3 regions of the Alteromonas sp. RW2A1 genome follow, and region 1 is predicted to be linked to each of the others. Evidence: predicted binding sites of a transcription regulator. Region 1 holds the regulator's gene; each other region holds the start of a gene.
The links. The regulator sigma-54, encoded in region 1, starts transcription at its own class of promoters, with help from an activator protein. The targets are predictions, from matches to a motif close to GTTGGCACGNNNNTNGNNT.
Positions count from the first base shown of each region.

Region 2: the regulator sigma-54 is predicted to act here: its motif matches at 5,586-5,604, upstream of glnA (glutamate--ammonia ligase).
Region 3: the regulator sigma-54 is predicted to act here: its motif matches at 5,806-5,824, upstream of BM528_RS01500 (DUF3192 domain-containing protein).

Region 1 is NZ_CP018031.1:835,826-845,664, reverse strand. Features, by position in the region: gene mlaE (lipid asymmetry maintenance ABC transporter permease subunit MlaE) at 1-755, opposite strand, end outside; gene mlaF (phospholipid ABC transporter ATP-binding protein MlaF) at 752-1,552, opposite strand; gene BM528_RS03800 (calcium/sodium antiporter) at 1,943-2,899, shown strand; gene BM528_RS03795 (KpsF/GutQ family sugar-phosphate isomerase) at 2,899-3,876, shown strand; gene kdsC (3-deoxy-manno-octulosonate-8-phosphatase KdsC) at 3,877-4,437, shown strand; gene lptC (LPS export ABC transporter periplasmic protein LptC) at 4,434-5,012, shown strand; gene lptA (lipopolysaccharide transport periplasmic protein LptA) at 4,981-5,574, shown strand; gene lptB (LPS export ABC transporter ATP-binding protein) at 5,574-6,299, shown strand; gene BM528_RS03770 (RNA polymerase factor sigma-54) at 6,377-7,876, shown strand; gene hpf (ribosome hibernation promoting factor) at 7,905-8,192, shown strand; gene BM528_RS03760 (PTS sugar transporter subunit IIA) at 8,206-8,652, shown strand; gene rapZ (RNase adapter RapZ) at 8,777-9,619, shown strand; gene BM528_RS03750 (HPr family phosphocarrier protein) at 9,654-9,839, shown strand, end outside.
Region 2 is NZ_CP018031.1:3,341,357-3,351,195, reverse strand. Features, by position in the region: gene BM528_RS14860 (HD domain-containing phosphohydrolase) at 1-533, shown strand, start outside; gene glnG (nitrogen regulation protein NR(I)) at 641-2,050, opposite strand; gene glnL (nitrogen regulation protein NR(II)) at 2,040-3,125, opposite strand; gene BM528_RS14845 (DUF4124 domain-containing protein) at 3,251-3,907, opposite strand; gene glnA (glutamate--ammonia ligase) at 4,110-5,519, opposite strand; gene typA (translational GTPase TypA) at 5,975-7,804, shown strand; gene BM528_RS14830 (response regulator) at 8,055-8,438, shown strand; gene BM528_RS14825 (MalY/PatB family protein) at 8,675-9,826, shown strand.
Region 3 is NZ_CP018031.1:320,599-330,437, reverse strand. Features, by position in the region: gene hypF (carbamoyltransferase HypF) at 1-465, opposite strand, end outside; gene BM528_RS01520 (nickel-dependent hydrogenase large subunit) at 465-1,916, opposite strand; gene BM528_RS01515 (HupU protein) at 1,949-2,944, opposite strand; gene BM528_RS01510 (PAS domain-containing sensor histidine kinase) at 2,937-4,265, opposite strand; gene BM528_RS01505 (GNAT family N-acetyltransferase) at 4,393-5,031, opposite strand; gene BM528_RS01500 (DUF3192 domain-containing protein) at 5,397-5,759, opposite strand; gene BM528_RS01495 (hypothetical protein) at 5,975-6,259, shown strand; gene syd (SecY-interacting protein) at 6,256-6,804, opposite strand; gene queF (NADPH-dependent 7-cyano-7-deazaguanine reductase QueF) at 6,927-7,769, shown strand; gene BM528_RS01480 (GGDEF domain-containing protein) at 7,814-9,316, shown strand; partial or broken gene BM528_RS01475 (pyrimidine/purine nucleosidase domain-containing protein) at 9,313-9,528, shown strand; gene BM528_RS01470 (hypothetical protein) at 9,512-9,839, opposite strand, start outside.

The DNA.
Region 1 (9,839 bases):
GCGGTTAACACGAAATCCAGCCCTAGTACTGCTAATGATGAATAGACCACTGTTTCAGTAGTCGCTTTGCTGATCCCTTCCGATGTAGGAACAGAATCGTAACCTTTAAATATGGCTATCCAGGTAACAACCAAGGCAAATACGACGCTTTTTATTACGCCATTTAACACGTCTTGGTTCCAATCTACTGTCGACTGCATAATCGACCAGTAGCTTCCTGAATCAACGCCAAGCCAATCAACGCCAACTAAATGTCCACCTAGGATACCAATAGCGCTGAAAATAATAGCCAACATCGGCATTGCCAGCATGCCAGCCCAAAAACGCGGAGCCACAATACGGCGCAGTGGATCCACTGCCATCATCTCAAGACTACTTAGTTGCTCTGTCGCCTTCATCAACCCAATTTCTGCCGTTAATGCAGAACCTGCGCGACCTGCAAACAATAGTGCAGTAACAACAGGACCCAACTCACGAAGCAAGGATAGCGCTACCATGGGCCCTAAGCTTCCTTCGGCGCCGTAGTCGACCAAGATGGTGTAGCCTTGCAGCGCCATTACCATGCCGATGAATAAACCAGACACCATGATAATAAGAAGAGACTGAACACCGACCACATAAAGTTGATGAATAATAAGCGGCACATTTTTCAGCCGTGGCACCGCTACTAATGCACCAAATAACATCAGTGTGGCTCGACCAATGGCCGCCACCTTAGTAATGGTTTTAGCACCTATAGACTGTAAGAATTTCATTTTCCCTCTCCCAAGAAACTCTTTTTCAGCTCTGGTGCAGGATAGTGAAAAGGAACAGGTCCGTCTGCTTTACCATTTAAGAACTGTTGTACAAGCTCAGAATCGCTATCTTTAATTTGCTGTGCGGTCCCCTCACCAATTACACGCTTATCGGCCAGTATGTAAATATAGTCTGCAATTGTGAGTACTTCTTTTACATCATGGGTAACAACAATGCTGGTAAGGTCCAGCGCATCGTTTAGCTCGCGAATTAACTTCACCAACACCCCCATAGATATGGGATCTTGGCCCGCAAATGGCTCGTCGTACATAATAAGGTCTGGGTCGAGGGCAATTGCTCTTGCCAGTGCAGCGCGTCGCGCCATGCCGCCAGAAAGCTCGCTAGGCATCAAGTCTGCAGCACCTCTTAGTCCTACTGCCTGTAGCTTTAAAGCGACAATAGTTGCGATGATATCATCCGATAAATCAGTATGTTCTTTAAGCGGGAACGCCACATTGTCAAACACCGTCATATCGGTAAACAATGCGCCACTTTGAAATAACATGCTCATTCGACGACGGGCTTTATAAAGCGCTTTTCTAGACATTGACACAATAGAATCTTTATCAAAAAGAATATCGCCCTCGTCTGGTATCAACTGCCCGCCAATAAGGCGAAGCAGGGTTGTTTTCCCTATCCCGCTTGGCCCCATGACGGCAGTAATTTTTCCTTTAGGCACGTTAAGGGTAATGCCGTCATAAATGACGCGTTCCCCTCTGCTAAAGGTCAGATTATCTATTTCAACTAAATGTTCCATAGTGTATTTTTGTCGACCCTCGACTGGGCGCTGCCGCTTTAAACTCGGAGTAAAGTGTCTTGGAAAGCAACGCAACTTTGTTATTGTGGAATTAAAGGCAGTACAAATTCCATGCCTTTGAACACACACTGACCTTCGTAAAGTCAGTAAGTTTAAAATTTTCAGTATTGTACGCTTTTTCCTACCCTGCGCCAAAGTCAAAAAGTTACAACTTATGTTCGATGAAGACGAATGATCCATAACGTAAGCTGAATATCATTAACGCAGGCTGAACATGTCTCTTTTTCATACAATCTCGTTCGAAAAGGCAAAATAAAAGCCTAGCGCCATAGGCAAATGGCACCGTTTTTGCGACAATCTTGCGAAATAGACTTTTAATTACAGGTTGTTGTGCTTCTAAACATTGTTATTTTCATCATCGGACTCATCGTTTTAAGTTGGAGTGCGGACCGATTTGTCTACGGTGCATCCGCGCTGGCGAAAAATATTGGCATTTCACCCATGATGATAGGATTGACTATTGTTGCCATGGGGTCTTCTGCACCTGAAATTGTGGTGTCTGCCATTGCCTCGATTAACGGTAAGATGAATACGGCAGTCGGAAATGCGCTAGGTTCAAATATAACCAATGTCGCACTGGTACTTGGAATAACCGCTCTAGTAAAACCACTTCTTGTTTCATCCACAACATTAAAGCGGGAACTGCCAGCATTGGTCGTGATCTCGTTAATTGCCATTGCCTTTATGTTCGACGGCGAACTCAAATCTTATGAAGGCGTTATTTTACTTGGCCTTTTCGTTTTCGTGTTAGCGATGATGGCGTGGCTTTCGCTGCAGGTAGACAAGGAAGACCCGCTCATTGCTGAGACGGCAGATGAAATTCCTAAAGGGGTATCAAACACCGCTGCCCTTGTGTGGATTGGTTTGGGCTTGGTGCTTTTACCGTTAAGTGCCCACTTCTTGGTTGACTCTGCTGTAGAGATTGCCCGTTATATGGGATTGTCTGATTTAGTCATCGGACTCACTATTATTGCATTTGGTACCAGCCTTCCCGAGCTTGCGGCAAGTATTGCCGGCGTACTTAAAGGTGAAGATGATCTAGCGCTAGGTAACATCATTGGCTCGAATATATTTAATCTACTCGCCGTACTTGGAATGCCAGGGCTTATTGCACCCGGCTTGTTAGACCCAGATGTGTACAATAGAGATATGTATGTGATGCTAGGGCTAACCTTGCTACTGTTTTTATTCAGCTTCGACCTCATCGGCAAACGTAAAATATCTCGCACTAACGGTGCAATTCTTTTAGCCTGTTTTGTGGGCTATCAATTTTGGCTGTTTGGATAATGACAAATAAACAACACCATTACATTGCTTCGGCAAAACGAGTTATCGATATTGAGGCTCGTGCAATTACCGATTTAGCACAACGACTAGACGACAGTTTTATCGATGCTTGTAACATGCTTTACAACTGCTTGGGTAAAGTTGTCGTTTGCGGCATGGGCAAGTCGGGACATATTGGAAACAAAATAGCTGCAACCCTAGCAAGCACTGGTACTCCAGCGTTTTTTATGCACCCTGGCGAAGCTAATCACGGTGACTTGGGCATGTTAAGCAAAAACGACGTGCTTTTAGCTATTTCTAATTCTGGTGAAACCAGCGAGTTAATAAATCTGCTGCCCGTGGTAAAACGGCTGGGTGTTAACGTGATAGCAATGACCAACAGTGAATCAAGCACACTAGGTCAACATGCTAATGTGGTGTTAAATATAAGCGTGGAACAAGAAGCCTGCTCCCTCGGTCTGGCTCCCACAAGCAGTACAACCGCTACACTGGTAATGGGCGACGCTCTAGCTGTAGCGTTGTTGGACAGAAAAGGTTTTACCTCTGATGATTTTGCGTTGTCACACCCGGGAGGCTCGTTAGGTAGAAAACTCTTGCTAAAAGTGAGCGACATTATGCTTACGGGCGATGACATACCGCTTACCAGTAACGGAGCAACAGTGGCGCAGGCACTGCTTGAAATATCCCGCAAAGGGCTCGGCATGACCGGTATTGTCGATGAGTCTGGCAAGCTAACCGGCGTTTTTACCGACGGAGATTTAAGGCGAATTCTAGATGCCCGGGTCGATTTACATGACGCTAAGGTCAGTGACGTGATGACAGTAGGCGGAAAAACCACAACACCAAACCAACTGGCTGTTGAAGCACTGAACGTAATGGAAAGCTTTAAAATTAGTGCGTTAATGGTGCTTGACGATGAGCACACTCCGGTTGGCGCATTTAATATGCACATGCTGCTAAAAGCGGGAGTTTTATAAATGGAAACCACGCCAACCCAAACGCTTTACACCATCATGCCATCGGTGTTATTCGATGCATTGTCAAACATCAAACTGCTGGTGTGTGACGTAGATGGGGTGTTTTCTGATGGCCGTATTTACCTAGGCAACGACGGTGAAGAATTGAAGGCATTCCACACCCGAGATGGCTATGGAGTTAAAGCGCTTGTTAGCCACGGCATTAATGTTGCCGTTATTACCGGCAGGCGCTCAGCCATTGTCGAAAACAGAATGAAAGCATTAAATGTAGCTCACATTATTCAAGGTGAAGAGAACAAGTTTGATGCATTGAAACATTTAATGAACAAGCTTGAGCTAGCGCCCGAAAATATCGCTGTTGTTGGTGATGATATGCCCGACACTGGTATGTACGAACTTGCCGAAGTGAAAATAGCGGTGGCAGATGCTCATCCCTATGTCAAAAATCAAGCTAACTGGATCACTACTTTGCCCGGCGGATTTGGCGCGGTTCGAGAAATATCTGACACACTATTACAAGCTAAAGGAATTGAAAACGGTATTTTTGGGGCCAGCGTATGAACGCATTCGGCTTTAACCGCCTTGGGTTGAGTATTTCTGCGCTTTTTATTCTCGCCATGCTGATGTATATCCCAACATGGATGGAAGAAGAACCTGTGCTAACCAGCTCAGAAGGGCTCGATGCCCTCAAGCCAGCCTATAAAGCAAAAAACTTAACCACAACCTTGTATAACAGTGAAGGTCAGCTGAATCACAAAGTGTTTGCTTCATCAATGGAGCATTATGACCAGTTGGGCTTTGTTTCTTTTGAGCAACCCAGCTATACATTGTACAGCAGCGATGCAGATTCCCCGTGGGTGGTAACTGCATTAGAAGGAACACTTTACAATAACGAGCTTATTCAGCTAGAAAATAAGGTCAATATTGAGAACCAAAGCCAGGATGACTTTGTCAAAACAATCACCACTGAATATATTCAAATTAATTTAGACAGTAAACAAATGACGTCAGACCAACCAGTAGAAATACGTGGCATGCAGTACGTTATTCAAAGCAATGGATTTAACGCAAACCTGCGTACACAAAAATATGAGCTTATTGACCATGTACATACAACGTATTCTCCTAGCAACTAGCGCTATATTTGTCTTATGCGCCGGCCCAGTGCTTGCCAACGAAAAGGACTTTAGCCTTCCTATCGAGATTGGCTCGAACTCTCAGTTTATAGATGGGAAAAATAAAACTGCTTTGTACAAAGACAATGTGCTTATTACCCAAGGCTCTTTAGTTATTGAAGCTGACGAAGTAGAAGTTATTGCCTCTGGAGGCAGTGGTCGTGAGATTTTTGTCGCGCGAGGTAAACCTGCTAGCTACTCGCAAAAACTAGAAGATGGAAATCCAGTATCGGCACAAGCTAACGAGATTCGTTACGAGGTTGCAAAGCGCACTATTTCACTGAGCGGCAACGCTGAATTACGGCAAGATAGCAGCCAAGTAAAGGGCGATAACATTACCTTTGATATGATAACTGAACAGTTATTAGCAACTGGCGGCAATCAAGAAGATGGTAAAGGTCGCGTTACCACGGTATTTACGCCAGAGTCTATTAGAAAAGTCAAAAAAGACGATTCGAATAGTGATGATGGCAGTGATAATGACACAGACAAAAGCAAAGACGGTAAAGGCAAGCAACAGTAATGGCTACTCTTAGTGCAAAAAACCTTGCTAAGGCATACAAATCCCGCCAAGTTGTGATTGATGTTAGTCTGTCAGTCTCTACAGGGCAGATTGTTGGGCTGTTAGGCCCAAATGGCGCGGGAAAAACGACAACGTTTTATATGATTGTCGGTCTGGTGCCGTCAGACAAAGGGCAGATATTAATAGACGATAAAGAATTAACGCATCAGCCCATGCACGAACGCGCTCGCGGTGGAATTGGTTATTTACCTCAAGAAGCGTCTATATTTAGAAAACTGACTGTGCATGAAAATATCATGGCTATTTTGCAAACCCGAAAGGATTTGAACTCTCAGCAACAGGAAGAAGAAGCTGACGCACTACTTGATGAATTCAATATCAACCATATACGTAATAGTGTGGGTATGAGCCTTTCCGGTGGAGAACGTCGCAGGGTAGAAATAGCAAGAGCACTTGCGGCTAAACCCGAATTTATTTTGCTCGATGAGCCCTTTGCTGGTGTTGATCCAATATCAGTTAATGATATAAAGAAGATAATACAGCACCTTCGCGACAGAGGAATAGGCATCCTCATCACCGACCACAATGTGAGAGAAACATTGGATGTCTGTGAAAAAGCGTACATTGTGAGTCATGGCGAACTTATTGCGCAAGGAACGGCGGAACAGGTTTTAAGTAATCAAAAAGTAAGGGATGTATACCTAGGCGAACAATTCAGGCTATAGTTATTATATGTAACCTAATTGTCATTTTTCTCAAGCGCTCTGGTACATTCACTGAAGAGCATAAATATAAGACGTAGATGAAACCATCTTTACAGTTAAAATTTAGTCAACAACTAACAATGACTCCCCAGCTGCAGCAAGCTATTAAGCTGCTTCAGCTGTCTACACTCGACCTTCAGCAAGAGATACAGGAGGCGTTAGACTCAAACCCTCTTTTAGAAGTTGAAGAAGGTAGCGACGAGCCTCAAGCTGAAAAAAACAACATCGATAATGATGATAGCGCTGGCGAGGCCACTGCTTCGGCATCTAGCGACACTATCGAATCTGGTGATGCTCTAGAAAAAAACGACCTTCCTGATGAACTGCCCATCGATAGTACGTGGGACGAATATTATTCTGCATCTTCCGCACCTGCCCCCGGCCCATCAAACAACGATGATGACCAAATTTTCCAGGGTGAAACCACAGAAGATATTCAAGCCCATTTATTATGGCAAATGCGTCTCACTCCTTTCTCTGATACCGACAGAGCGATTGCCATTGCCATTATCGACTCTATTGATGAATCGGGTTACCTCACGGCAACGTTAGACGAAATATTAGAAGCCGTTAATTTTGAAGATATTGAAACCGAAAATGTTGAAGAAGAGATAGAGTTAGACGAAGTGGAGTGCGTGCTAAAACGTATTCAAATGTTCGATCCCATTGGCTCTGGTTCGCGCACTCCACAGGAGTGTCTGATGGTTCAACTTCGTCAGTTTGCCGACGATACCCCTTGGTTGGAAGAGGCAAAAAGACTGATAGAGGACTATTCGGATTTGCTTAGCAGCAAAGACTACAGAACCTTAATGCGTAAGAGTCGTTTGAAAGAAGACGAACTTCGCGAGGCAATGCGTTTGCTTCAAACCTTGAATCCTCGCCCAGGTAGTGCTTTAGTTACTAAAGAGCCTGAGTATGTTATCCCCGATGTATCGGTAGCAAAGAAAAACGGTCGCTGGACTGTAGAACTGAATCCAGACAGCTTACCTAAACTGGGTGTAAACCAGCAGTATGCAGCGATGAGTAGAAAAGCGAAAAATAGTAGCGATTCACAGTTCATACGCTCTCATATGCAAGAAGCCAAATGGTTTATAAAAAGCTTAGAGTCGAGAAACGATACATTAATGAAAGTGGCTAACTGTATTGTTCAGCAACAAATGGGATTTTTTGAGCACGGCCCCGAAATGATGAAACCAATGGTTCTCAATGATGTCGCAGAAATGGTAGACATGCATGAATCGACAATTTCACGGGTTACTACTCAAAAATACATGCATACTCCACGAGGAATTTACGAGTTAAAATATTTTTTCTCCAGCCACGTGGCAACGGAATCAGGCGGCGAGTGTTCATCTACCGCTATCCGTGCGTTAATAAAGAAATTGGTTGCAGCAGAAACGCCTAGCAAACCATTAAGCGATAGCAAGATTGCTTTATTGTTGGCAGAGCAAGGCATAAAAGTCGCTCGGCGGACAATAGCAAAATACCGGGAGTCTTTATCGATACCCCCGTCTAACCAACGCAAAAGCCTTATTTAAAGGCGCTATATTAAAAGGAAGACGAAATATGCAAATCAACCTAACTGGTCATCATGTCGAAATCACCGACTCTTTGCGTAATTATGTCGATACGAAGTTCAGCAAACTTGAGCGGCACTTTGATCACATTTCTAATGTCCATGTCATCCTCAACGTAGAAAAAATAAATCAAAAAGCCGAAGCCACTATGCACCTTAGCGGTGCTGAAGTGTTTGCATCCTCAGAAAATACTGATATGTATGCAGCGATTGACAGCATGGTGGATAAGCTCGACCGGCAGGTAATCAAGCATAAGGAAAAACTGAAAAAACATTAATAGATAATTAAGCATGGACATTAAAGCCATCGTAAGCCTGGACCGCACCGAGTGTGCGGTTCAGTGCAATAGTAAGAAACGAATCTTAGAAATTATTTCTGATATAGCAGCGCAGGGTAATGAGAATATAGATCAAGTCACTGTGCTAAACAGTTTACTGGCTCGGGAGCGAGTAGGCAGTACAGGAATAGGCAACGGCATTGCGCTTCCACACGGCCGCTTGGCAGGATTAGAGCAAGTAATGGCGATTGTTGTAACCTGTATACCTGCAATCAACTTCGATGCTATTGATGAAAAGCCTGTCGACATATTTTTTGCGTTACTGGTACCTGAAGAACAAACTCAAGGCCATTTGCAAACGCTGGCTACTGTTGCAGGTAAACTTAATGATAAAGATACGGTGAAAGCCATACGCAGAGCCAAAACGAACGAAGATATCATCTCTGCTCTTGGCGTATAAATTGACGCAGCACGGAGAAGCATCGCGCTCTTTGTTGCTGCTCTTTTCTGGAATATGCGCTTAATTGAAAAATCATTTTTGAATTAGCTTTTGGCACATAAAAAAATTTTAGGGAGAATTATCGGTGAAGCTGATTATTATCAGTGGTCGTTCTGGCTCAGGGAAGTCAGTTGCGCTTAGGGCCCTAGAAGATTTGGGTTATTACTGCGTAGATAATATTCCCGTAAACCTGCTACCTACCCTCACCCACACGGTAGTAGACGAATATGAGCAGGTAGCCGTAAGCATAGATGTGCGAAACCTGCCTAAAAACCCTAACGATTTGGTAGAGATTTTAGACTACCTGCCCTCTTCCTGGTCTATGACCATCGTTTATATTGATGCCAGTGACGATGTGCTGGTGAAGCGTTTTAGCGAAACCCGTCGACTGCACCCTCTCGCTAAACTCAACAAGTCACTGTCGGAAGCTATAAAGGCAGAATCTAACTTACTTGCACCAATTGTTGAGCGCGCAGATCTGTATTTAGACACTGATAAATTAACGATTCACCAGCTTGCTGAAATTATTCGCGAGCGTATTTTAGGGAAGAAGAGCTCCCGTCTCGTTCTGGTATTCGAGTCTTTTGGATTTAAACACGGTATTCCTAAAGATGCCGACTATGTGTTTGATGCCCGTTTCCTTCCCAATCCTCATTGGGAGCCAGATCTTCGGCACCTAACCGGTGTCGATGCTCCGGTAGAGGTATTCCTTGGCTCACAACCCGTTGTAACCAAGTTTGTATGGCAAATACAAAATTTAATTACCACTTGGCTTCCTCACCTGGAAAGAAACAACCGAAGCTATGTCACGGTTGCTATAGGCTGTACCGGCGGTCAGCACCGTTCGGTTTATATTGCTCAAACGTTGTCAAAAACATTCAGCGAAATTCATCCCGACGTGCAAATACGTCATAGAGAATTAAATTAACAACCTGCGCATTAAGTAGAGAGCTAGACAAACTGTGACTATCGAAAAAACGCTAACAATCGTCAATAAACTTGGTCTGCATGCAAGAGCAGCAACTCAATTGGTACAGTTAGCAAATCAATTTGACGCAAAAATCATTCTCGAAAAAGGTGACAAACAAGCCGATGCTAGCAGCGTACTTGGCCTTATGATGCTAGAAAGCCATCAGGGTGAGCAGGTA
Region 2 (9,839 bases), 1.6 Mb from region 1:
AGCGACGCTGTACATTTTGGGCTGGAAAAGGTGACCGCATTGCAAAACTTGCTATGTATATTAATGATGTGGCCGACAATATTATTGATGAAGATCAGCTAGCCGTTGCCAGTTATGTGCATGACTTCGGTATGGCCTTTATGCCCATGAAGTTGTTAAACAAAGGCGATACGTTAACTGAAAATGAATTCAATCTAATGCGCTCTCATGTTTATAAAAGTGCCCGTTTACTAGAGCACCTAGATGACTGGGATATGGCGCGCAAAATAGTGATGCAACACCATGAGCGCACCGACGGCTCAGGGTATCCGCTAGGCTTGAAGGAAGACGACATTTGCGAAGGTGCAAAGCTGTTGGCGATTATTGATACGTACGATGCTCTTACCCACCCAAGAGCGCACAACGAAGACAAAGTCATGTCTAAGAAAGAGGCAGTTATCCATATCAACAAGCAGGCTAAAGGACAGTTCAGCATGAAATGGGTTCGCCACTTTAATCAAGGCATAACAGGGTTACTGACTAAAGGTCATTAAAACCGGTTTAGGCAGCTTGTTAGGTTAATAACAAGCTGCACATGTTAACTTTTTTACTGCCACCTTCATATTTCTGAAGTAAGAACCTCACTCTCCAGTGTGCCAAGCTAGCTAATACCTAACTCTTTTAGCTTACGTGTAAGCGTGTTACGCCCCCATCCTAAGCGTTTTGCTGCATCTTGCTTGTGGCCGTGAGTATGATGTAAGGCACGCTCAAGCATCACTTTTTCAAACGTTAACATGGCATCATTTAAAATGTCGTGACGACCGTCCCGCAGCTGTTTATCTGTCCATGAGGCAAGTAATTCAGGCCATTCTCCGGTAGCGGCAGAAGATGTTTCTACGTGCCCATCGCTGTGAATTTCTGGCGGTAAATCGCTGGGGATAACTTCTTGGCCGCTTGCCATTACCGTTAGCCAACGACACACGTTTTCTAGCTGTCTTACGTTACCAGGCCACGGAAGCTGTGACATCACTCGCTCAGCACTTTTACTAATAGTTTTAGCATCAACATCAAGTTCTTTAGCGGCGCGACGCAAAAAGTGTCTGGTTAACAATGGAATGTCTTCACGACGTTCGGCAAGGGAAGGTAGGTGCACTCGAATAACATTGAGGCGGTGAAATAAATCTTCACGAAACTTACCTTCAGCAACTCGGGTTTCTAGATTTTGGTGGGTTGCGGCAATAATTCTTACATCGACACTAACCGATTGGTGCCCGCCAACGCGATAAAATTGACCGTCGGCAAGTACTCTTAGCAAGCGGGTTTGAACATCAAGAGGCATATCGCCAATTTCGTCCAGAAATAAGGTTCCGCCGTCGGCTTGTTCAAAACGCCCCTGACGCGCAGCCTGAGCACCAGTAAACGCCCCTTTTTCGTGCCCGAAAAGTTCAGACTCTACAAGATCGGCGGGAATAGCGGCCATGTTTAGCGCAATAAAAGGTTTGCTAGAGCGGGGACTATGTCTGTGCAAAGCATGGGCGACTAGCTCTTTACCTGTTCCAGACTGACCGTTGATGAGTACACTGATTGACGAGCGAGACAGACGACCAATGGCTCGAAACACTTCCTGCATCGCTGGCGCTTCACCAATAATTTCAGTAACCACCTCATCTTGCTGTACCTTGGTGGTAGATGACTGCTCCCTTGCATGGTCTATTGCACGCCGGGCAAGCGTAACGGCTTCATCGATATCAAAGGGTTTGGGCAAATACTCAAACGCCCCCTTTTGATATGCATTTACCGCACTGTCCAGATCTGAATGCGCAGTCATAATAATGACAGGAAGAAGGGGGTGTGAGCTGTGAACCTCGTTCAACAGGGTCATACCGTCCATTTGAGGCATTCGTATGTCAGATATAATAACTTCTGGCGCTTGACCACTTTGGATTTGGCGCAGCAAATCTTCAGGGTTTTCAAAACTCAAGCAGCTGATATTTGCTGCCTGTAAGGCTTTTTGCAGCACCCAACGAATCGAACTGTCATCGTCGACAATCCATACCGACTCATTCGTCATCGCCTGTCTCCTTACTTTTAATTGGAATATAAATCACGAATTTGGTGTAACCAGGGTGGCTATCAACATCTATTTTTCCACCGTGGTGATTAATAAGTGTTTGTGAAATCGACAACCCAAGACCCGAGCCATTTTGTTTACTGGTGACCATGGGATAGAACAAGGTGTCTTTTATCTCTGCAGGTATACCTGGGCCGTTGTCGATAATTTTCACTTTGGCCACTAAAGCGTGGCGCGCAGATTGAATAGTCATTTGACGTTCGATACGGGTTACCAAGCGTATTTCAGGGTTAGGTGTTTTGTGCTCGTTCAACGCCTGAATACTGTTGCGCACTATATTCAGCACCGCTTGCTGAATCATGTCTGGATCGATCCTCAGATCGGGAATACTTGGGTCGTAATCTCGTACAATTGAAATTGGTATGGCAGAGTCAACCAACATAAGGCTTCGCACTTTCTCTAACGCTTGATGCACATTGCTTACTTCAAAGCGAGGTAAAGAATTAGGTCCTAGAAGGCGGTCTACCAAGGTACGCAGTCTATCCGATTGCTCGATTATCATGCGTGTAAACTCTTTATGTTGTTCAGGTAACTCTTTTTCTAACAGCTGAGCTGCACCACGAATTCCTCCTAAGGGGTTTTTTATTTCATGGGCTAGGCCACGCACGAGTTCTCGAGCTGCATAATGCTGGGCATTTTGTAGATTTTCTCGGGTGATTCGCTTTTGCTGGTCTATTTTCTTTACTTCAAAAAGCAGGCCAGGGCCGTTGGAAGTTGCAATATTAGTAACGGTTAAATCTACTGAAACGTAGCGATTATCTTTAAACGCCAGTTTTATCTCGTTTTCAGTAAAGTCTTCACCTTTGCGTATTGCGGCTCGCAACCGCGTTGTCTCAATAGTACCCGGTAAGAAAAAGTCAGGTAGAAGATGGCCTTGAAGTTGTTTTAACCCTGTTTCAAATAATGCCTCACCGGCGTGGTTCGCGTAAATAATACGCAGCCGGCTATCTACCATCACTAGGGCTGTATTTAGACTATTTAGTAATAATCGTGATTCTGACTCGGTAGAAACCATCCGAGCATGTCTCCTTTGCACCAATGTTGTGCATTGTAGCGTGTAACTGACAATCCCGCGCAGGTTTACTCGAAAATTAAAATTCTATGAACCGCGTTGGTGCGCCAGTTCAGTAGGGCTGCACGCTAGTTGTTATTGATAAACACCGATGCCTGATGCAGGTAAAGGGTTTGAGTAGAAGACGATGCAAGAGTCTTGCCCGTATTGTTGGTGAGTTCAACTTTGTAATTATGTGCCCCACGATGGACACCCTCTAGCTTAAATATGCCTGAGGAATTGCTCTTAACTGGGGCACCGTCGAATATCAAGCGATACAAGGGAGCTTTTACTGCACTGTTTTGTTCCGCTTTAATAACAATGTTGCCAGCGTTGTCTCTCAAGGTCGCTTCGGGAGCGGGGCTAGCGATACTTACGCTATAATTTGGCTTTTTCTTTTTAACCTGAACTTTTTGAGTCTTTGGCGTTTTAATAGCAGAAACCACGTTACGTGTTTTTATATCTAGCTCTACGGTTTCGGCATTTGGTGGTGGTGTATCTGTATATGTCACAGAGCCGTCTTCGTTGACGACTTTGAAAATTTGCGCAGGACTGTTTTGTGTTTTTGGTTGCTGTGTTTTATTTTTCTGTGTCGTGTTTTGCTGGGCAGAGGCTTGCTGGTCAGGTGTTTGCTGATCGTATGTTTGCTGGGCAAAAGCCTGATGAGAAAAGCAGGCGGCGCATAGGAACACAGTAAATGACGGCAAAGTGAAAAGCAGCGAGGTGCGTTTAATTGAATCTGTCATAAATGGTGTCCCTTTAAATGTTGCTCAAACGCTATCATAGATGATTCTAAGCATAATAGATAATTGTTAGTCGCGCAGGCTGTTCCCAACCTAATAGGCCCTTATACAAATCAATGCGCAGACAATAAAAAAGCCCGCAATTGCGGGCTTCAAATATCTACATACATCATCAACACACTAAGCGCATGTTGAAACGTTTCTATTAAACGCTGTAGTACATGTCGAACTCAACAGGGTGAGTTGTCATGTTCAAAGTAGTAACTTCTTCAGACTTAAGATCGATATATGCATCAATCATGTCATCAGTCATTACACCGCCAGCAGTAAGGAATTCGCGGTCGTTATCCAATGCTTCTAGCGCCATTTCTAGCGAGCTAGCAACGGTTGGAATTTCTGCTGCTTCTTCTGCCGGTAGGTCATACAAGTCTTTATCCATAGCATCGCCAGGGTGGATCTTGTTCTTAATACCGTCAAGGCCAGCCATAAGCATTGCAGTAAATGCAAGGTATGGGTTAGCTGTTGGGTCAGGGAAGCGCACTTCGATACGACGAGCCTTATCGCTTGTTACATAAGGAATACGGATTGAAGCAGAGCGATTACGCGCAGAGTAAGCCAGCATTACAGGTGCTTCAAACCCTGGTACAAGACGCTTGTACGAGTTAGTTGATGCGTTAGCAAACGCATTGATTGCGCGAGCATGCTTAATAATACCACCAATGTAGTAAAGCGCTTCTTCAGAAAGGCCTGCATACTTGTCACCTGCGAAGATGTTCTTGCCATCTTTTGCAATAGATTGGTGACAGTGCATACCAGAACCGTTGTCGCCAACTAGAGGCTTAGGCATAAAGGTCGCAGTTTGACCGTATGCATGAGCAACGTTGTGTACAACATACTTGTATACTTGGATTTCATCAGCTTTCTTAACTAACGTGTTGAATTCACATGCAATTTCGTTTTGGCCAGCGGTTGCAACTTCATGGTGATGCGCTTCGATAACAAGGCCCATCTCTTCCATAACCATACACATTGCCGCGCGAATGTCGTGCGCAGAATCTACTGGAGGTACTGGGAAGTAACCGCCTTTTACGCCTGGACGGTGAGCCATGTTACCGCCTTCAAACTCTTCGCCAGAGTTCCACTTTGCCTCTGATGAATCAATCTTGTAGAAAGAACCTGCCATATCGGTGTGGAAACGCACGTCGTCGAAAAGGAAAAATTCTGGTTCTGGACCGAAGAATACCGTGTCACCGATACCTGTAGACTTCAAATATTCTTCTGCACGGCGAGCAACAGAACGCGGGTCGCGCTCGTAGCCTTCCATAGTAGTAGGCTCAACGATGTCACAGCGGATGTTTACTTGTGTTTCTTCTGCAAAAGGGTCAACTACGCAGCTGTCTGCGTCCGGAAGAAGAACCATGTCAGACTCGTTGATGCCCTTCCAGCCTGCAATTGAAGAACCGTCGAACATTTTTCCTTCTTCGAAGAAATCTTCATCAACTTGGCTCGCAGGAATAGATACGTGTTGCTCTTTACCTTTGGTATCGGTAAAACGTAAATCGATAAATTTCGCTTCGCTTTCTTTAATCAGCTCTAATGCCTTTTCTACTGACATCGTGTCCTCCAGGTTTTAATGTAAAAATGCAGAGTGATCAGGCTCACTCCAACAGTAAAATTGTGAAAGCGATAATCATGCCATCTATCTATCTGCCGTTTTCTGCGGCTTACACTAAGATGAAGACCTGTAATATGGCCTGCTTCGCACTAATTTGGTGCGATGTCGTGCAATAGTGGTGCAAGTGGCATCGCCTACGATGTTTAGACTAGAATACTTTCTAGCCGCTTACCACTCTTTCTATACAGTGAATTACTCCCTTATTACCACCAAATTCCGCTATAGGCCTTTAAAAATAGAAGAAAAGCGGAAACATTCATTGCAAAGTGAAAAAAGATGCGCAAACGGCGCGTTTTTTCTGTACAATCCGCGAAAATTTTCTATCTGCATTTTTTGCAAGAAATCTCATGCATACCGTGTTGGTATGTATCGATTTACACAGGCTCTATATAAGCATGAATACCACTGATATAAGTAAATTGCGTAATATCGCAATCATCGCCCACGTTGACCACGGTAAAACTACCTTGGTAGATAAGCTTCTTCAGCAATCTGGAACGTTGGAATCTCGCGGCGTACAAGAAGAGCGCGTTATGGACTCGAATGACATCGAGAAAGAGCGCGGTATCACCATCTTGGCGAAAAATACTGCAATTAACTGGCAAGACTACCGTATCAACATTGTTGATACTCCGGGACACGCCGATTTCGGTGGTGAAGTAGAGCGTGTAATGTCAATGGCTGACTCTGTACTTCTACTTGTTGACGCTCAAGAAGGTCCAATGCCGCAAACGCGCTTTGTTACTCAAAAAGCATTTGCTCAAGGCCTTAAGCCTATTGTTGTCATCAACAAAATCGACAAGCCAGGTGCTCGCCCTGATTGGGTAATGGACCAAGTATTTGATTTGTTCGATAACCTTGGCGCTACTGATGAGCAGCTTGATTTCCAAGTTGTTTATGCTTCTGCACTAAACGGTTGGGCGTCTAACGATGCTGACACACCGTCAGAAGACATGACTCCACTTTTCCAAACTATTGTTGACCAAGTTGCTGCACCAGATGCTGATGCCAACGGTGGTTTCCAAATGCAGATTTCACAGCTAGATTACAACTCGTATGTGGGTGTAATCGGTGTAGGTCGTATCAGCCGCGGTTCAGTTAAAACCAACCAACAGGTAACTATCGTTACTGCTGATGGTAAAACTCGCAACGGTAAAGTTGGCTTAGTATATGGCTACCTTGGTCTAGACCGTCACGAAGTAGACAGCGCGAATGCGGGCGATATCATCGCTATCTCTGGTCTTGGTGAACTGAAAATCTCTGACACAATTTGTGACGTTAATGCCGTTGAAGCACTTCCACCACTATCGGTAGATGAGCCAACAGTAACCATGACGTTCCAAGTAAATACATCACCTTTCGCTGGAAAAGAAGGTAAGTATGTAACGTCGCGTAACATCCTTGAACGTTTGAACGACGAGCTTGTTCACAACGTTGCACTACGTGTTGAAGAAACGGCTGATCCGGATAAATTCCGCGTATCAGGTCGTGGTGAACTTCACTTAGGCATACTGATTGAAAATATGCGTCGTGAAGGTTACGAACTTGCTGTATCTCGTCCAGAAGTAATTCTAAAAGAAGAAAATGGCGAAACAACAGAGCCATTTGAAACCTTGACGATTGACTGTGAAGAACAGCATCAGGGCTCTATCATGGAACAGCTTGGTCTTCGTAAAGCAGAAATGACTGATATGTCTCCAGATGGCAAAGGCCGTGTTCGCATTGACTTCGTTATTCCAAGTCGTGGTCTTATCGGTTTCCAAACAGAATTTATGACAATGACGTCGGGTTCTGGTTTGCTATACCATTCATTCGATCACTACGGCCCTTACAAAGGCGGCATTATTGGTAAGCGTAAAAACGGTGTTCTCATTGCCAACGCTAACGGTAAAGCACTAACTAACGCACTGTTTAACCTCCAAGAGCGCGGTCGTTTGTTCATCGGTCATGGTGTTGAAGTTTACGAAGGTATGGTTATCGGTATTCACAGCCGTGACAACGACCTAACGGTAAACGCGTTGAAAGGTAAGCAGCTTACTAACGTTCGTGCCTCTGGTACTGATGAAGCGCAAACACTTGTACCACCAATCAAAATGTCTCTAGAGCAAGCACTAGAGTTCATTGACGAAGATGAATTGGTAGAGGTTACACCAGAATCTATTCGTATCCGTAAGAAGTTGCTTACAGAGAACGAACGCAAGCGTGCATCGCGAGCGCCAAAATAGACAGCAATATACGTTAAAGTTTTAGCGCGTTAATGTTTGCGCTGAAAAAAGATAAAAATGCCAACCTCGCGTTGGCATTTTTTATTCTATTAGCGCTTGTTCAAACCATAACTCGCTAAATAGTTGCTACCAAAGGCGAGTGGTCATTTCTATATTTTGTCCCTACACTTTAAGTTATTAAGCTCCTGTAGGCTATATCGCTTTTACAGGTAACTTGTGTAAACGGTGGAATTTTTTAAGAGGTACTTCCATGCTTTCAATTGCCGTCATTGAAGATGATCAAATTACCCTCGATTTAATAACCGATGCATTAGAAACCCAGTTGGATGCAACCGTTTATCCGTTTAGCCGGAGCAAATACGCTCGAGATTTTTTGCTTCAGCAAACGCCAGATTCATTGAATTTGGTGATTAGCGACCAACTTATGCCCGACTATGATGGGCTGAGCTTGTTAAAGCTATGTCGTTCAAAAGGTTTAGAAATTCCGTTTTTGCTCATTACTGCAGACCCTCATAAAAGTCTTGTATTGGATGCGGCTAAACTCAATGTTTCTGGCTTCCTAGCAAAGCCAATTAGCATGAAAGAGTTAGTGGCTACCTCTGATAAGGTGACATCTCAAAACCACTGCAATTGAAATACCTCTAAGTGCTTTGTTACCAAAAACACTCTGAGATATTTATTCTCAGCACTCACTGCAAGCATTCCTTCAAGTAGCACATCCTTGGGCCAGTAGGCGATTAGTAGCAACTGAGTACCTGCATCACAATAATTAAGTGCAAATTGTTATAGAGAAATGTACTTCCCACCCTAGTTTATACCTTTGCAAAACCATACACTTGAAGCATAACTTTCTCGGCAAAAGGATGTAGTGTGAGCGCATTATTCGACAATACCCCATCAAGAAAAGAGACTCATTCATTTAAATGGCAGAAGTACAAAGGCAAAGACATCATTCCTGCCTGGGTTGCAGATACTGAGTTTTCTTGTGCTCAGCCTATTTTAGACGCTATTTCTGCTCAGGTAGACCACGGAAACATGGGGTACATTCTGCCCTCGCATCACACGGGGGCTATTAACGCAGTAGTGCGTTGGCTAAAAGATAAACACGATTGGCACATTGAGCCTGAGTGGCTAGTGTGGACGCCGGGTGTGGTGCCTGCATTTAACGTTGCGTGCAAAGCCTACTGCAACCCAGGTGATAAGGTGCTAATTCAAACGCCAAACTATCCGCCTTTGTTGGCCGCGCCTAAACTCAATCAGTTAGAAAGAGTCGATATTGGCACTGTCATCGACTCAACGAGTGATGCAGAGAATCCTAGGTATACCCTCGACTTTGATGCACTTGAACGAGAAGCCGCCGACCCTAAATGCACCCTGTTCATATTATGTAATCCTATGAATCCGGTAGGCACAGTGTTAACGCAATCGGAGATAGACAGGATTGCTGACATTTGTAATAAGAATGGCGTTAAACTGTGCTCTGACGAAATACATTGCGATCTTATTTTAGAAGAGGGCAAAGCCCATATTCCTGCCGGTAGAGAGGCGCAGTTAGCTGACAACAGCGTTACTTTAATGGCCGCAAGCAAAACCTTTAATATTGCAGGTCTTGGCACTTCGTTCGCCATCATACCGAATAGAAGCGTTAGGCAGGCATTTGTAAATGCCGCAGCCGGCATTGTTCCATGGGTAAATATAATGGGGTTAGCGGCTACCGAGGCCGCGTTTACGCAGTGCGACGATTGGCACAAACAAGAACTTAGCTATCTTCGCGAAAATCGAGACAGAGTTTACCAAGCAATCAATAACATAGAAGGGCTAAGCATGCTGAAGGCGGATGCCACCTTCTTAGCTTGGGTAGATGCAAGTGGCTTAGGTGTCGATGATGTACAGGCCTGGGCAGAGCAAAAAGGCGTAGGGCCATCGCCCGGTAAAGACTTTCACCAGCCAGACCATTTCAGAATAAACTTTGGCTGTAGTCGTTCTATGCTTGATGACATTCTAGCGCGCCTAGCTAAATAGACGAATCCCAAAA
Region 3 (9,839 bases), 520 kb from region 1:
TTCCACCATGGTGGTGGAGGCACGGTCGTAGGGAATTTGCCGGATAATACTCAGCCGCGGGCCGCAGTTGGTACAATTGATAAACGGATAATGATAACGGCGATCACCAGGCTGGAACAGCTCTGAAAGGCAATCCGGGCAGGTAGCGGCATCCGGTGCACAGCCGGTAGTAACGATCCCCGACTGAGATACGTCTATTGCAAAGGATGAAAATACAGGTAAATCCAACGCCTCTTGATGCATTGCATCAATCCGGGCCAGTGGCGGTAACTGCTGCAACATCAGCTCAGCAAACTCACCAGCCTGCGCCGCACTGCAATTAAGCTCAACTATAACGCCACCGGTATCGTTGAAAACCCGCCCGGTGAGCTTTAACTCTGTTGCCAGACGCCAGATAAACGGGCGAAAACCCACGCCCTGAACAATCCCGTTAACGCGTAAGCGCATTCCTTTGCTGTGTGGCATTAATGCACCGTGCAGGCCATACAGGGATCGAAAGAGCGGACAATATGTTGTACCGACACCGGTGTTTTCTCACCGTTCATTACCGGCGCGCCAACGACCGCCTGCTCCAGCGCACCGGGCTGTTCGTGTTGATCCCGGGGCGAAAAATTCCAGCTGGTCGGGGCGATGATCTGATAGTTACTGATCTTACCGTTTTTCACTTCCAGCCAGTGACCTAAGGCGCCCCGAGCTGCTTCAACCAGGCCAACGCCGGAGGTCTCGGCGGGCATTTCACCGTGATGACAAAAGGGCGCGGTAGGATCAATTTGCTTAACCCACTCTTCCATTTGCCCTACCACAATGGCCACTTCAAGCAGTCTGGCCACCACCCGGCTTAACACATTGCCACCATGGCGGCTTATCATGTCTCGCATCAGCGGGTGACCGTTAACTACCTGTCGCGCCAATGGCCCGACTTCCACCACCTCGTGACCTAAGCGGGGCGCCTTACACCAACTGTATCCCGCCTCGTTATCCAGCGTTGGCTGGGTAATTCCCTGCGCCGGCGGATGCGGATGGTCGGTGTCACTCATCCAGCTATGGGAGTGATCTTCGACTATTCGGGCGATATCCAACGGACTTGTCTGGCCATCTCTGTAGCTGCCAGCAGCCCACATCGGCTCATCAAGAGCACCATAAGCGCCGAAGCTGAGAAAATGATCCGTTGCCCTGCCAAGCTGGTGTAATTGTTGTACTTCAGCCACATGCAAAAAACGGCGGAAGTCAGAGCTGTGCCAGGGCTTTTGCTGATACCACTGCCATAATTCGGCTTCGCTTTTAAGCTGACTAATGGTGGTCAGACTATCGCCAAATAAAGTACTTTCGAGAAAACGCTTAAACCCGGCAACGATGGCCAGTAAACGCATGCGCTCTTTGGGCTCAATCGCTTTGGCTACCCCACCCGGCTGTAAACTCAGGGTGTGTGGCCACTTGCCGGCCATCAGCCCCATCAGGTGCAGAAAATCGGCCCGAGCTGGCAACATCTGCGTTGAGGCAGAGCCTGCAGTGGCTTTAAACCGCCCCTGAATATCACCAAACCAGCTAGCGCCAGCGTATGTGTCGCGGGCAAAATCGGGCATAAAAAACAGATAAAAATGCGTGATCAGATCGGTAATGTTTTCACTTGCCAGCACTAAGTTGGTACACAGCTCGCCGTTTTTCGGCATACTCAGTCCCATGGCATCAGCTAACGCCCGGGCACTGGCCACCGACTGGGTAACCGAGCAAATACCACAGATCCGCGGCGTATAAACTAGCGCATCCATGGGTTTGTGGCCCAGTAAAATTCGTTCAAACCCACGATACAGCGGCGAGTTTACTTCAGCTCGCTGCACTTTATCTTCGCCGGTTTCCAGGGTGATTTCCAGGTCCCCTTCCACGCGATTAAAGGGGCCTGCGACAATTCGGCTCATACTGCTACTCTCTGACTGCACATACTGATGGTTCAGCCTTTGCGTTTATGAATGGTGGGCGGATAAATTAGCTGCTCGGCAATGGCATTCTTTTTTAACCGTTCAGGCGTGGCCGCTTTAGACAATTGCGCCAGGGCAACAAACCATGCTTTGGGCATATCGGTTGGCAGGCCAACCGGGATCCCGGCAATTTTGGGCGTTTGGCAAAAACTGTGGCCCGGTTCTTCAAATTCGGGGGCGGTGCAATTAATACACGGGTAGCCACCGTTGGTACAGGAGCCCTGGCCATTCCAGGGCCGGCTGTTACAGTCAGCATGCGCCTGGGTGCCTTTACACCCCATATTTTCCATCATGCAACCGCGATCGCCCATATCCACCGCACTGGCTTTATATTCATAGAATTCGTTGCGGGAGCAACCATGATGCACCAGGTGATCGGCGTACATACGCGGACGACCAAACTTATCGAGTTGCTCATCATTGTGCTCACCCAGCGCTATGCTCATCAGGGTTTCGGTAACCCAGTCAGGGTGCACCGGACAACCGGCGATATTAACCACCTGATCGCCACTTTGCGACGTAAAATCCTTACCCAGCAGACCGCCCGCCATTTCGCCATCAAATTGCAGGCCCGTGGCATCAGTATCATTGGCACCAGCTGCCGTAATACCTCCGTAGGCCGCGCAGCTACCAACGGCAACAGTGTAGCGGGCAATATCCGCCAGCGCTTTTACCCACTCAATCATAGGTTTGCCGGTACCGCCCAATATGTGAAACTTACCGGTGCCCATGGGGCCGGTCATCATAGAGCCTTCGATACAAAGAATATCCAGAATAATGTCACCGGCCAGGATCCCCTCGAGCATGGCAATACACTCATCACCGGTGGCTTCGCTTAATGATGGATGCCAGAGCAGATTGATGCCCGCATTTTCAAACAGGGTCAGGACATCGGGGGATTCGGCATTGAGTAACGACATGGAACAGCCGCCGCAACCACCGGATTGCAGCCATAACAGATTAAGCATCAGCGGACTCCCGGTTAGGTAAAAACAGGCTAGCGATTGCACCGCCATCGATATGATTGTCGATGGATAATTCGCCATTATGTTGCGAAACGATACCATAACTAATTGATAAACCTAAGCCTGTTCCCATTCCAACTGGTTTGGTTGTATAAAAAGGCTCAAAAATTTGCGGCGCATCGTCGGCGCTGATCCCAGATCCGGTATCCCTTATGGTCAATAACACGCCATCATTATCTGCACTGGCATTGATGGTTAATCTGCGCGTCTCGGAAGCAGCCATGGCATCTACCGCGTTTTCGATCAGGTTGACCACGACCTGATGGATCTGCCCGGCATGGCCATAAGCTTCCAGTGGTCGGGGAATGTTGTCTACCACCTCAACCGCAAAATCACTTTCTTTCATTATCCAGTGTAAAGCGGTATGCACCGCGTGACTGAGGTCGAAAGACGCTTTCTCCGACACCTGCGCAGACGAGAACTGACGTAAATCATTGACGATTTCTTTTACTCTGTCTGCGCCTTCCATGGTGCCATCCACCAGCGAATTGAGATCTTTGATGGCCTTTTCCAGACGCATGTTTTCACGCATCTCGCGCAGCGCGTCACGGCTTTCACCGCTGGCTACCGCATCAAAGTAAGTGCTGAGTTTATCGGTGTAACGACGTAACACGTGCATGTTGCCATACACAAAGCTGATGGGATTGTTCAGCTCGTGGGCTACACCTGCCACCAGACGACCCAGAGAAGCCATTTTTTCTGACTGAATAAGTCGTTGCTGGGCGAGCTGTAATTCAGCATGGGCAATATTAAGCTCTTTATAGGCTCTTTGCAGCTCACCAAGAGGGCGTCCTACCAGCACCATGCCCACAGACTTACCGCGGTGATTTAAGCGCGCCGTACAATTTACCGATAACGGTACACTGCCCGACTTGCCCTGTAATTCCAGCTCGTAGTCGCGCACAGACTGAGCACGCAGGCGTTCGTAAAAGCCCTGTACCTTGTCGTGCAACTCCGGGGCGATAAAGGTTAAAATAGAACGACCAATCAGAGCCGATTCAGACTCCCCCACCAGCTCGGTTAATGCCCGGTTTACGCCTTCAATGATACCGTCGTTATCACACACGACGAGCACATCGTTCATAGCACTTTGAATACTGTCAGAAAAGCTTTTGGCCTCTTCCAGCTCAACGTTTTTTTCTTCGACTTCGACCTGTGACTGCACCAGATCCGCATAGGCTTCATCCATTTTCTGGATGACACTTACCCAGGCATCTTCATTCTGAATGGCTTGTACCGGATTGAAGTCTAAAGAGTCTGACATATCTGCAGCGTGTAATTATCTATACAGGCACTATACCTGACGGGATTCGGCCCGCAAGGCTGACAAGGCATTTTCTCGTTAAAAGCAGGGCGGATTGCTCGCCCTGCACGGTATTCCCGGCGAACGATTAAGGCCTTGGACGGAACATAACCTGCCCGGTTTTATTAGCAATTTCCACCTGCGCGACTTTTTGATAAAAGCCGTCAGAAAAGAACGTTTCATATTTAGGTACTGTCACAAATACGCCCACCCCTTCTGAATCACGATGCTCAAGTAAGACACTGTCGATAGCCCGCATCAGCAGATGACCAAGACCGTGTGACTGATAGTCCGGATGCACCGCAATGAACGACAGCAGATGATACTTTTCAGCTGGCATGGCAGAACGAATTTTTTCCTCTTTCTCGAGCATTTGCCGGGTGCCGTAATACCCGGTGGTCAGCAGCATTTTTAACCGCCAGTGCCAATAACGCCCAGCCCCTGCAGCATTGTCTGGCCCCGTGAGGCAGGCAACAGACAATAATCGCCCCTCATCAAACAGGCCAATAATGGGTTGCTCGGCTTCCCAGAATGCGGTGAGTTCTTCGCGAATAGCCGACCGTAACCGCGATTCGTAGCCTTCTTTTTCACTCTGGAATATTTGTAAAAAAATTGGATCGTCGTGGTAGGCGTTGTAAATGATGGATGCAGCCACTTTCAGATCTTCCGCTGATAAGTATGCTGCTCTGATTTTATCCAGGTTTTGTTGGATTTCCGCTTGTACCATAGCCTGTCTCCCGTGTTGTGGTGATGCGTAAACGCCTGTTTTGCGACCCGGGCCGCCCTCTCACTCAACCGCTCAGCGCTGCCGCTGAACAACAGCAAACTGAAAACAACAAGATTGGTCTTAAGAGATACGTAATAGACGCACAAAAAGTGCATCAGTTCCCCACTCTAGCCGAAAAAATAACACCATGTAAATATACCGTTAACAATATTTATACATTTGAATAAGTTTAGCGATGATAATTGAGTACAGTGATCGGGCAGGTAGTGCAACGAGCCATCATTAATGATGGCCGGCCAGACAGCAACAAGCCCGATAAACGGGATGTTTATCGGGCTTGTCAGTAAGTGTAAACGGTGGGCGGATTAGATTTTACGGACCGCTTCTTCACCCCAACCAATTAAGCGATTATCTTTGAAGACCAGGGGAGTACACTCGTCCTTGGTGGTGATACCGTCGTCCTCGGTACGCTGCGTGCGATAGTAAAGAATCCGGTAAACGTGATCGCCCTCGCCTACCATTTCGTTGAAGTCGGCTACACCCATCTTACGGGTAACGTCTTCAAAGTGCGCATTCACTTCCAGATTGCTGATATGTTTACGATTATTATACTCACGCTGCTCCCAGCTGGCCTGGTAATGTTCTTTGTCATCACCTCCTACGGAAATGACACAACCAGACAGTAACATGGGTGCTACCAGAGCAGTACAAAGCATTAATTTTTTCATAGTGGTTCCCTGTTGAAAAATAATAAGTCACTAATGAACTTCAGGTAATCAAGAATGAGGCCAACTATAACTTATTGAATTTTAAAGAAATTAAAAAATAACCACTTGGCGGCGGTGCTAACTATCGGTATGATTAGCGAAATTTTCGTTGTTTTGACTAACTGACTAAAGGCCAAGCCCGCCTGGTGTGTTGGTCACCAGTAAAGAGTAAATGCATGTCCTCTAAAGAAAACCATAAAACCCTGGTCGAAATCTGCCATTTATTGGCGGCCGAGGGCTTAACGCCGGGTGTAGGCTTATTGCGTGGTAAAGCGCCTTTCAAGGTAAGCGTGCTGGACGCCATTGAGGCGATAAAGGTCTTTAATCAGCAGAATGTGCAGGTCAAAGCCCAACCCAAAACACCGGGCGACAAAGAGCGCATCGCTGAGCTGGAAAAACGGGTGGAACAGTTAGAGCAGGCCCTCGCGGTGATGGAGAGCCGGCTGGCAAAGCTCAGTTAAACGGCTGGCGTCAGGCCATCAATAAAGGTCGCCAGATCAGGTGCCAGACAACGAGTGGGCAATTTCCCCACCTGTTCCAGTACTACCTCACCTGAGGCATTATCTACAGACAAAATAAAGTCGTCTTCATCGGTTAAGCCAAAAAATAACGTGGGCGGCTGTTTTAGTCGCTGCTTCATTAACAAATGGCCAATCAGGTTTTGTTGTAGTCGCTCGAAGTCCTCTTCACTGCAAACCTGCAATAATTCACAGTTGCCTTGTTCAGCCTTAACCGGCAGATTAAAACTCCAGTAAGTGGTAAAGAATTTGCAAAATTGCTCGTTCAGCGTGATGTGCAAGGCGTTTTCGATATTGGCAAAGGTATATTCACCTTCCATCGGCACGGGCTGCCAGGTGCAGGGCTCTCCCTGGCTGGCGTTCCCCACATAACAGGGGGATGCTAATTCCGCTTCAAACTCAGTGGTCATCAGCGCGGGATGAGACGCTGCCGCTTGTTGTAAATCGCGCATTAACTTATGCAATGATTGTTGAACTATATTCTCCATTGCGATTCCATATCAGGTATACTAAACCTCTATAGTAAAGAATTTATGGCACTTTAAACACCAGCTTGGCATATTGAATGCGCGTGCCATGATTAATCAGTGGTAAAAAGTTACAGGACAGCATGACAGTAAAGCACTCTTCGTCACCGTCTCTTCCCGCCAACCTGACACTGGGTCAAAAGGTTGACTACATTGAACAGTACACGCCTGAGCTGTTGCAAGGTGTGCCGCGCTCGCTAAGCCGTGAACAAATTGGCGTTTCACAGCCCCTGCCTTTTGGCGGTGTGGATATCTGGAACGGTTATGAGCTTTCGTGGCTTAATCCGAAAGGCAAACCGCAGGTCGCCATTTTGCAATGCCAGGTGCCAATTGATTCGCAAAACCTTATCGAGTCTAAGTCTTTCAAGCTTTATCTGAACAGCTTCAATCAGTCGGTATTTGGCAGTGCAGATGAAGTGGCCCGACACTTAAGCAAGGATTTATCGGCCTGTGCCCAGGCACCGGTTAAGGTGCAATTATTCAGCGCCGGTCAGTTTGGCGCCCTTCACCTTGGTGAACTCGACGGCACCGTGATTGACGATCTGGACATTGAAATCAATGCCTATGAGCCGAGCCCGGAGCTGCTCACAACCGGCGACCAGCAGGTTTCTGAAACCCTGGTGAGTCATTTATTAAAGTCTAATTGCCTGATCACCAGTCAGCCTGACTGGGCCAGTGTGCAAATTCATTACGAAGGCGCGGCTATAGACCACGCCGGACTGCTGGCTTATCTCATCTCGTTTCGCCGGCATAATGAATTTCACGAGCAGTGTATCGAGCGAATTTTTTGTGATTTAATGAATCGATGCAAGCCGCACAAGCTAGCAGTCTATGCGCGCTACACCCGCAGAGGCGGATTGGATATCAACCCGCTACGGGCGAATTTTGATTTCAATGTATCGAACAATCGGTTAGCCCGGCAGTAGCATGCCGGCGGTTATTTTTGGCTAATAAGGAGCTTGCATAACACATGGAAGCGAAACAACTCCAATCGCTGCGCGCTCACAGTGAGCAACTGGCAGGATTTATAGTCCGGCTCACCAGTTATTATGAGGGATTATCGGCAGAGATTGATAAAGAGTTACAGTCTCTGCGCGGTCATTTAAGTGGCAAGATTGATTTCACTCTGGCCACCCTATCCATGAATAAAGTCAACCAGCTCATTATGCTGGAACCCTACTCAGTAAAAACCCTGACTCAGGCCTGGCTTCGCCAACTGGAAGAAGACATCCAGGCATTTCAGCGTCTGGTGACTGAGCCGGCGGCCCGCAGCCAGGCAGCCAAAGCCAGTAGCGCCCTGAAAAAGCCCATCAATGGCATCAGTGCCGTGCTGCCGCTCTATCAACAGGTATTAAAGTGCTATCAATCCGGCATGGGCAATGCTGAAGAGTCAACGACTGACAACCAACCCAATAACCGAACGGTACAGCTTAAACAAAACCTCATCGATGAGCTCGGTCAGTTGGTACAAACCTATATCCGGGTCAACCCGGAGGATGACTACATCGCCTCCCTGCAGGAGAGGCTTGGCCAGGGGCTTACCGAAGAAGAGTTACTGAATAGCTGCCTGATCCTGATCCGGGTAATGGTTCAGGAAACCCTCACCGAGGCCAATACGGCCGGTAAAATTATTCAGCGGCTGAATAATGCCCTGGGTAATATTAACGGTGACGTGCAATCCAGTATCTCAAAAAGTGCCGAGAGTTTTGAGGCGCGCCAGTCTCGCAACCAGGAATTGCGAAACGTGCTGGAAGACATGGAAGACGCCCTGGAAGGCGAAAGCAATATCGACGACTTAAAGCAGCAGGCGCAGCACTACTTGGGCCAGATGGCTAACTCACTCAGTGCCGGTGAAGAAGCCGAGCGTCAGGAACAGGAAGGCCTGATGTCACTGCTGGTCTCCATGCAGCAACAGCTCTCATCGCTGCAGAAACAAACCGACTCATACCGTAAAAAGCTGGTTGAACAGCGCATAAACATGTACACCGATCCGCTCACCCGGGTGCCCAATCGCATGGCATATAATGAAAGGGCTTCAAAAGAATGGGATCGCTGCCAGGCCCAGAACAAGCCACTGAGTATCGCGGTAGTCGACGTGGATCACTTCAAACGGATCAATGATAAATACGGCCACGCCGCCGGTGATAAAACACTCCAGGCCATAGCACGCCACCTGAAAACTAACCTGACCAGCAGCGAGTTTATGGCACGCTGGGGCGGTGAAGAATTTATTATACTGTTGCCCGATCATGCCAGCGATAAACTGTTAAATCGCCTGAATGAGTTGCGCGAGGGGCTGGCTAAGCTACCCTTTAAATTTAAACAAGAGCGCCTGACAGTCACAGCCTCCATCGGCGGTACTCAGTGCCGTACCGGGGAGAAGCTCGACGCCGCCTTTGAGCGGGCCGATAAAGGGCTATATAAAGCAAAATCCGGTGGTCGGAATCAGGTGGTCATTCAGGATAACGAATGAAAAAAATTCAGCTAAACCCTGTAGGTTGGATGAGCCAACTCTCCCAACTTGAAGTCAGCAAGCTTGAAGACACCACAAACAGTAACCTGTATCAGCTCTTCCGTAACTGCTGCCTGGCAGTGCTTAATAGCGGAGTGGATGAAGACAACTACGAAATGTTGTTTGCCCCCTACGAATCCTTCGACATTCGGCTGATTAAACGGGAACGGGGCTAACCGGCTCCAGTCCGCCACTTTCATCGAGCAGGTGAATTTGTGGATGCTGTTCTTCTATTGCCTGAGCAAGGCTGGCCGGCAGCCCGCCCTCTGATAACAATGCCTGCATAGTTTTTGCCAGATCGTTGCTGGCAGTATCGGAACCACGCACCCGAAAACGCGATGTGTTTTCCAGGTAAATTTCGAAACTGCAGTGGGCATGGCATAATCTCGCCAGCGCATTTGAGAAGGTTGAAAGCAGCGCCGTGAGCTTTTCGTCGCCTCGTGAAAAGCGTGTGATACACACCAGCAATTCTGTTTCTGCATCG